2 regions of the Stutzerimonas chloritidismutans genome follow, and region 1 is predicted to be linked to the other one. Evidence: predicted binding sites of a transcription regulator. Region 1 holds the regulator's gene; the other holds the start of a gene.
The links. Region 1 encodes FliA, which starts transcription of late flagellar genes. Its sites were predicted from a motif close to CTAAAGTTTNNNNNNNNNNNGCCGNTAA; they were not measured.
Positions count from the first base shown of each region.

Region 2: a site for FliA is predicted at 1,829-1,856, ahead of LLJ08_RS11860 (methyl-accepting chemotaxis protein). Genes of this name have one in related genera too.

Region 1 is NZ_CP086067.1:1,647,772-1,651,433, reverse strand. Features, by position in the region: gene LLJ08_RS07745 (chemotaxis protein CheA) at 1-811, opposite strand, end outside; gene LLJ08_RS07740 (protein phosphatase CheZ) at 823-1,617, opposite strand; gene LLJ08_RS07735 (chemotaxis response regulator CheY) at 1,641-2,015, opposite strand; gene fliA (RNA polymerase sigma factor FliA) at 2,090-2,815, opposite strand; gene fleN (flagellar synthesis regulator FleN) at 2,833-3,660, opposite strand.
Region 2 is NZ_CP086067.1:2,575,634-2,579,295, forward strand. Features, by position in the region: gene LLJ08_RS11860 (methyl-accepting chemotaxis protein) at 169-1,791, opposite strand; gene LLJ08_RS11865 (methyl-accepting chemotaxis protein) at 1,907-3,532, opposite strand.

The DNA of each region.
Region 1 (3,662 bases):
TCTCATCAGCTGCACCAGCTGTACCACCGCCCTTTGCCGGTTCAGCGCTTGCTGGCGCAGCGGGTTCAGCCGGGGCCGCTTCGAACTTGCCCTTGCCATGCAGCTGGTCCAGCAAGGCTTCAAATTCGTCATCGGTGATTTCGTCACTAGTCGGCGCAGCAACGAACTCGCTCTCGGCAGGCATCGAGGCACCCGCAGCGGCAGAGAATTGTCCCTTGCCATGCAGCTGGTCGAGCAGCGACTCGAATTCGTCGTCGGTAATCTCGTCGGTGGCAGGGCCAGTCGCTACTTCGGCCGCAGCCGGCTCGCTGGCGGACGGCTGAATGGCATCGAGCATCTGTTCGAATTCGCTATCGGCGCCCTCGGACCGGGATTCGGCCACGACCTGCGGTTCGACTGCCGGCGCTGGCTCATCAGCCGAGGCTGGCTCCGCCAGACGTGCCAGCGCCGCAAGCAACTCACGCGAGGCTGGCGTCGGCTCGACGCGCTCGCGGACCTGGCTGAACATCGCGTTCACGGCGTCGAGCGCCTGCAGAACGACATCCATCAGTTCGGAATCGACTCGACGCTCACCCTTGCGCAGGATGTCGAAGACGTTTTCGGCGATATGGCAGCACTCCACCAGCTCATGCAGCTGGAGGAACCCGGCACCGCCCTTGACCGTATGGAACCCGCGAAAAATCGCATTGAGCAACGCCATGTCATCGGGGCTGCTTTCCAGCTCCACGAGTTGCTCGGACAATAGTTCGAGAATCTCGCCGGCCTCTACCAGGAAGTCCTGGAGGATTTCTTCATCGGCGTCGAAGCTCATATTCACTTCCCCTAAAAGCCCAGGCTTGAAAGCAGATCATCGACATCGTCCTGGCCGGAAACGACGTCTTCACGCATATCGGCATGCATCTGCGGACCTTCACCCTTGGAAGGCTCTTTTTCTTGTTTTTTCTTTTCCTGCTCGGCGCGCATCGCCTCGCGGTCATGCTGGATGCCTGCCACGCGATCAACCTGCCCCGCCATCAGGACAAGATTGAGCAGGTTGCTTTCGAGGTCACTGATGAGGCGGGTCACTCGCTTGATCACCTGCCCGGTCAGATCCTGGAAGTCCTGAGCCAGCATTATTTCGCTGAGGTTCTGCGACAACTGGCCGCCGTCGTTCATGCTGCGCTGCAAGTACTGGTCGATGCGCTTGACTAGGTCGCGGAACTGATCGGCGTTCATTTCACGACGCATGAAGCGCTGCCAGTCGGCTGTCAGGCTCTGCGCCTCATAGCTCACATAGTTCACCAGCGGCGCTGATTCTTCGACCAGGTCCATGGTGCGGTTGGCAGCCTTCTCGGTCATCTCCACCACGTAGGACAGGCGATCGGTCGCGTCCGTGATCGGCGACGGGTCGCCGCCGGTGGCGCAGGTGTCCATCTCGAGCTTGACGATGGCGTTGTGCAGCTCTCGGGTGAGCTTGCCAACTTCCAGGTAAAGCCCGTGGTTGCGCACCTGATTCAGCTCATTGAACATCTGCGTCGCTTCATCGAAGCGGCCCTGCTGCAGACTTTCGATCAACTTGGGTGCATGCGCCTTCAGAGTCGCTTCGAACTCTGCCAGGCTTTGGTCTGCTTGCGTCATAGTGCCCTCGCGGCGTTGCTGCTTCAGCCGTTGACGCGCTCGAAGATCTTCTCGATCTTCTCCTTGAGCACCTGGGCAGTGAAAGGCTTGACCACATAGCCGTTAACCCCGGCCTGGGCGGCTTCGATGATCTGATCGCGTTTCGCTTCGGCCGTCACCATCAGCACCGGCAGGTGCTTGAGGCGCTCATCGGCACGCACAGTGCGCAGCAGATCGATGCCGCTCATTCCCGGCATGTTCCAGTCGGTCACCAGGAAGTCGAAGCTGCCGCTCTTGAGCATCGGCAGCGCGGTAGTACCGTCATCCGCTTCGGCGGTGTTGGTGAACCCCAGATCACGCAGGAGGTTCTTGATGATTCGTCTCATCGTCGAGAAGTCATCGACGATGAGGATTTTCATGTTCTTGTCCAAGTCGACCTCCGTAAGTCCCAAAATGCCTCAGCAAACCGAGCACGTCATACCGCAAACAATCGTCAATTGGCGCGCCATTCGCCGAGGCGCGCGCGCAAGCGCGCAGCGCACTGGCTATGCAACTGGCTCACACGCGACTCGCTGACCCCCAGCACCTGACCGATTTCCTTCAAATTCAATTCTTCGTCGTAATACAGCGACAGCACCAGCTTTTCACGCTCGGGCAGGTTGGCGATGGCGTCGGCCAGCGCCTGCTGAAAACGTTCATCCTCGAGATCACGGAACGGCTCCGGGTGGAGACTGGCAGCGTCTTCCTCGAGCTCGCCATGATCGCCTTCCTGCAGCAGATCGTCGAAGCTGAACAGGCGACTGCCCAGCGTATCGCCCAGAATGCCGTAATACTCGTCGAGACTTAGCTTAAGTTCGGCCGCAACCTCGTGATCTTTAGCGTCGCGCCCGGTTTTCGCTTCGATCGCCCGGATCGCCTCGCTGACCATCCGCGAATTGCGATGCACCGAGCGCGGCGCCCAGTCACCCTTGCGGACTTCGTCCAGCATGGTGCCGCGAATGCGGATACCTGCGTAGGTTTCGAAGCTGGCACCCTTGCCCGCGTCGTATTTCTTAGCTGCTTCCAGCAGTCCGATCATTCCAGCCTGAATCAGATCGTCCACTTGCACGCTTGCAGGCAGACGCGCCAACAAGTGGTAAGCGATTCGCTTGACCAATGGGGCGTACTGATCGATCAGGCGGTACTGCGCATCCTTTGCCTGAGCCTTGCTGTAATACATAGCGGATCCGGCACCTGTCATTCGTGGCTGGGTGAAGCGGGGCTGATGAGGCGCTCTACGAAGAACTCGAGATGACCCCGCGGCGTCGCCGGCAGCGGCCAGGTATCAACCTTCTGCGCGATCGCCTTGAAGGCTAGTGCACATTTCGAGCGCGGGTACGCTTCATAGACAGCGCGCTGCTTCTGCACGGCCTTGCGCACCGCTTCGTCGTAAGGAACCGCACCGACATACTGCAGCGCCACGTCGAGAAAGCGCTCGGTAACCTTGGTCAGCTTGGCGAACAAATTGCGGCCTTCCTGCGGTGCGTGAGCCATGTTGGCCAACACGCGGAAGCGGCTGATGCCGTAATCGCGGTTCAGCAGCTTGATAAGTGCATAGGCGTCGGTGATGGACGTGGGCTCGTCGGTGACCACCAGCAGCACTTCCTGAGCTGCGCGCACGAAGCTCACCACGGAATCGCCGATGCCAGCCGCGGTGTCGATGATCAGCACGTCGAGCTCGTCGCCAAGCTCGCTGAACGCCTGGATCAACCCGGCGTGCTGCAGGGAAGACAGCTGCACCATGCTCTGCGTGCCGGATGCGGCCGGCACTACGCGGATGCCGCCCGGCCCCTGGATCAGTACGTCGCGCAGATCACATTCGCCAGCGATGACGTCAGCCAGGGTGCGCTTGGTGGTAAGCCCCAGCAGCACGTCGACGTTGGCCAGGCCAAGGTCGGCGTCAAGCAACACCACACGCCGGCCGAGGTCGGCCAGCGCCAGTGCCAGATTGACCGACACGTTGGTCTTGCCGACGCCACCCTTGCCGCCAGTCACCGCAATCACCTGTACGGGATGCATACCCATGT
Region 2 (3,662 bases), 930 kb from region 1:
TCTCGCAGCTCGGCAGATACGGCCCGAAACAGCCCGTGCCTGCCATGGAAAAACGCCGGATGGTACGCCGCTCTCCCGCCCATGCCCAGCGTTGTGCTGTCACGGGGGCACGGGCGGCTGCTGAAGCGCCCGCAGACGGCGGGAAAGCGCCATTGCGGCTAGCGCATGTCACACCTGAAAGCGCGCTACCAGACCATTCAGGTCGATAGCCAAGCGAGCCAGTTCCTGACTGGCCGCGCTCGTCTGATTGGCACCTGCCGAGGACTGCAGCGAGAGGTCACGGATATTAACCAGATTCCGATCCACTTCCCGCGCGACCTGAGCCTGTTCTTCTGAGGCGCTGGCAATCACCAGGTTGCGTTCGCTGATCTGGCTGATCGCCGAGGTGATGCCATCAAGAGCTTCGCCGGCCGCCCGAGCCATTTCCAACGTGGTACGGGCACGCTCGTTGCTCGATTGCATCGCGTGCACGGCCTTGTCCGTGCCCTGATGCACGTCAGCAATCATTTGCTCAATCTCTTCAGTCGATTGCTGAGTACGATGTGCCAAGGCCCGGACCTCGTCGGCTACCACCGCGAAACCGCGTCCAGCGTCCCCTGCACGCGCGGCCTCGATCGCGGCGTTCAATGCCAGCAGGTTGGTTTGCTCGGCGATGGAGCGAATAACTTCCAGCACTTTGCTTATGTCCCGCACCTGCCCCGCTAGGCGCTCGACTTCGGCCGCGGTCATCGTCACGTCTTCCGCCAACAGGCCGATCGAGTCAACCGTGCGTATGACCTGCTGACGACCATGCTGCGCTGTCTGGTCGGACTCGCGCGACGCTTCGGAGGTCGCCACGGCGTTGCGCGCCACCTCATCCACCGCGGTGGTCATCTCGTTGACCGCCGTTGCAGCCTGCTCAATCTCTTGATTCTGCTGGTGGAGGCCGCGGGTGGAATCTTCGGTCACGACGTTGAGTTCCTCAGCCGCCGAAGCCAGCTGGCTGGAGGAGTCAGCAATGCGCTGAATCGTTTCGCGCAGGCTTGCCTGCATGCTCCCCAGCGCAGTCAGCAGGCGAGCGGGCTCGTCACGCCCGATCACCTGAATGCAACGCGTCAGATCGCCCGAAGCAACGATCTCGGCAACACTTACAGCCTCGTTTAGTGGTCGCACAATACTGCGCGTCAGCAGCAAAGCCAGGGCAACTGTCAGGACTGCTGCCAGCAGCATCGCCACTACAACTCCATTGAACGCACTCGACGCAGTTTCGTCGGACAGCCGCGCCGCCTCCAGAGCTTTTCCGCGGGAAAGAGCAATCAGATCCCCGACTGCTTGGGAAGCGGCATCGGCATGCTGATTGAGTTCGCCGCGCGTTAATGCTCTCGCTCCGTCAAGATCGCCTTTCAGCGCGAGCTCTACGATCTGCGTCTGGAAACGCTCGTAATCTGCCATGGCCTTATCGAAGCGCGTGATGATCGAACGACCTTCTGCAGTGCGAATCAGCGGATCCACTTCTTCACGAGCTTGCCGAAACTCAACTTTGGTTTTTTCGATAGCAGCTACTGCCGTGCGCTGATTCGTTGGTGAATCAGCCAAGAGAAGACGCAGAGTGGCGGCACGGATGCGTAGGAACTGCTGATTCACATCACCCATGCGAAGAATCGCAGGAAGCCAGTGCTCACTGACCTCCACGGACTCCCGTTGCATGGTAGTCATCTGCTGCAGAGAAAAGCCTCCCAGCAAAAATACCAGCAGGGCCACGGCGCCAAAACCTAACCCTGCACGAATCGCAATACTGATTTGCCTAACCATATAAAGTCCCCCCCGGGGTAACGCTGCTTATGCAACATTATCGCCTTGGCGGGAGGAAACTTTACGACGAACGGTAAAAACCTTGAATTTAACGTGGTTTTTATTAGGCGAGCAGTTAGATCCTGAAACGCGCCACCAAGCCGTTCAGGTCGATGGCCAAGCGGGCCAGTTCCTGACTGGCCGCGCTCGTCTGATTGGCACCTGCCGAGGACTGCAGCGACAGGTCACGGATATTAACCAGATTCCGATCCACTTCCCGCGCGACCTGAGCCTGTTCTTCTGAGGCGCTGGCAATCACCAGGTTACGCTCGCTGATCTGGCTGATCGCCGAGGTGATGCCATCAAGGGCTTCGCCGGCCGCCCGAGCCATTTCCAACGTAGTACGGGCACGCTCGTTGCTCGATTGCATCGCATGCACGGCCTTGTCCGTGCCCTGATGCACGCTGCCAATCATCTGCTCGATCTCACCGGTGGACTGCTGGGTACGATGCGCCAGAGCACGTACCTCGTCGGCCACCACCGCAAAGCCGCGGCCAGCATCGCCAGCCCGGGCCGCCTCGATCGCGGCGTTCAGTGCGAGCAGATTGGTCTGTTCGGCAATCGAGCGGATCACTTCAAGCACCTTGCTTATGTCTCGCACCTGACCGGCAAGATGCTCCACCTCTCCAGCGGTATTGGTCACGTCGCTTGCCAGCAGATTGATCGACTCGACTGTCTGCATCACCTGCTTGCGACCGCGCTGTGCGGTGTCGTTGGAGTCCTGGGAGGCCTCGGAGGTAGCCACCGCGTTGCGCGCCACTTCATCTACGGCTGCGGTCATCTCATTCACGGCGGCAGCCGCTTGCTCGATCTCGTGGTTCTGCTGGTGCAGGCCACGGGTAGAGTCTTCGGTCACCGCATTGAGCTCTTCAGCCGCCGAGGCAAGCTGATTGGAGGATTCGGCGATGCCCTGAATGGTCCCGCGCAGATTGGCCTGCATGGCTTTCAGTGATGTCAGCAGGCGGGCCGGCTCGTCCTTGCCATCGACAGCGAAGTCTCCGGTCAGGTCACCACCAGCGATACGCTCGGCTACCGAAACGGCCATCCCCAGCGGACCCACAACGCTCCGGGTAAAGACCCAGGCAAGCGTGATCGTAATGCCAGCGGCGAGTACCAGCGTGACCACCACCCAACTCAGGGCTGTGTCGTATTGCAAGGACGCACGCTCGGCCGCCCGGTTGGCCTCCTCGTTGTTGATAGTCAGAAGCTGGTTCAACGAAGCGGTTACGTTGTCGGCGTGCCCGTTGATTTCGCCGTTGACTATCGTCACGGCCTGGGCGCGCTCGCCTCGGACTACATGATCCACGACGCGCTGTTGCAGCAGCAGATACTGGTCGAAACCCTGCTTGAAGCGCTCATACGCTGCGCGCTCGTCGGCCGTGGTTACTCGCTTGGCGTAATCGGCATCACGTTGAGCCACTTCGCTGCGCATCTGGGTCAAGCGCTGGGCGGTCTCCTGCACCATCTGTGACTCTTCAGCCAGAGCCAGGCGCAGGGTATTGGCTCGAATGCGCATGACCGTGACGTTGAGTTCACTGAGCGCCATGATGCTGGGTAGCCAGTTCTCATCGACCTCCTTGCTCTCGTTGCGCATGTTGGCCATCTGGTTCAGTGCGAACAGGCCGAGGAAGAGGACGAGCAGGCCAATCAGGCCGAAACCCAGTGTTGAGCGTTTACCAATAGTGAGCGAGCGAATGGACATGGGACTACCTTCTCCATGAAAAAACGGAACAACGCCACAAACCGTGACTTGCTCCGTTATCGGAAGGCCTGGCCCCTCACTTGAACTTTGACGCCAATTTTTTGCGCCGCTCGACTCCCTCCCCGACTAA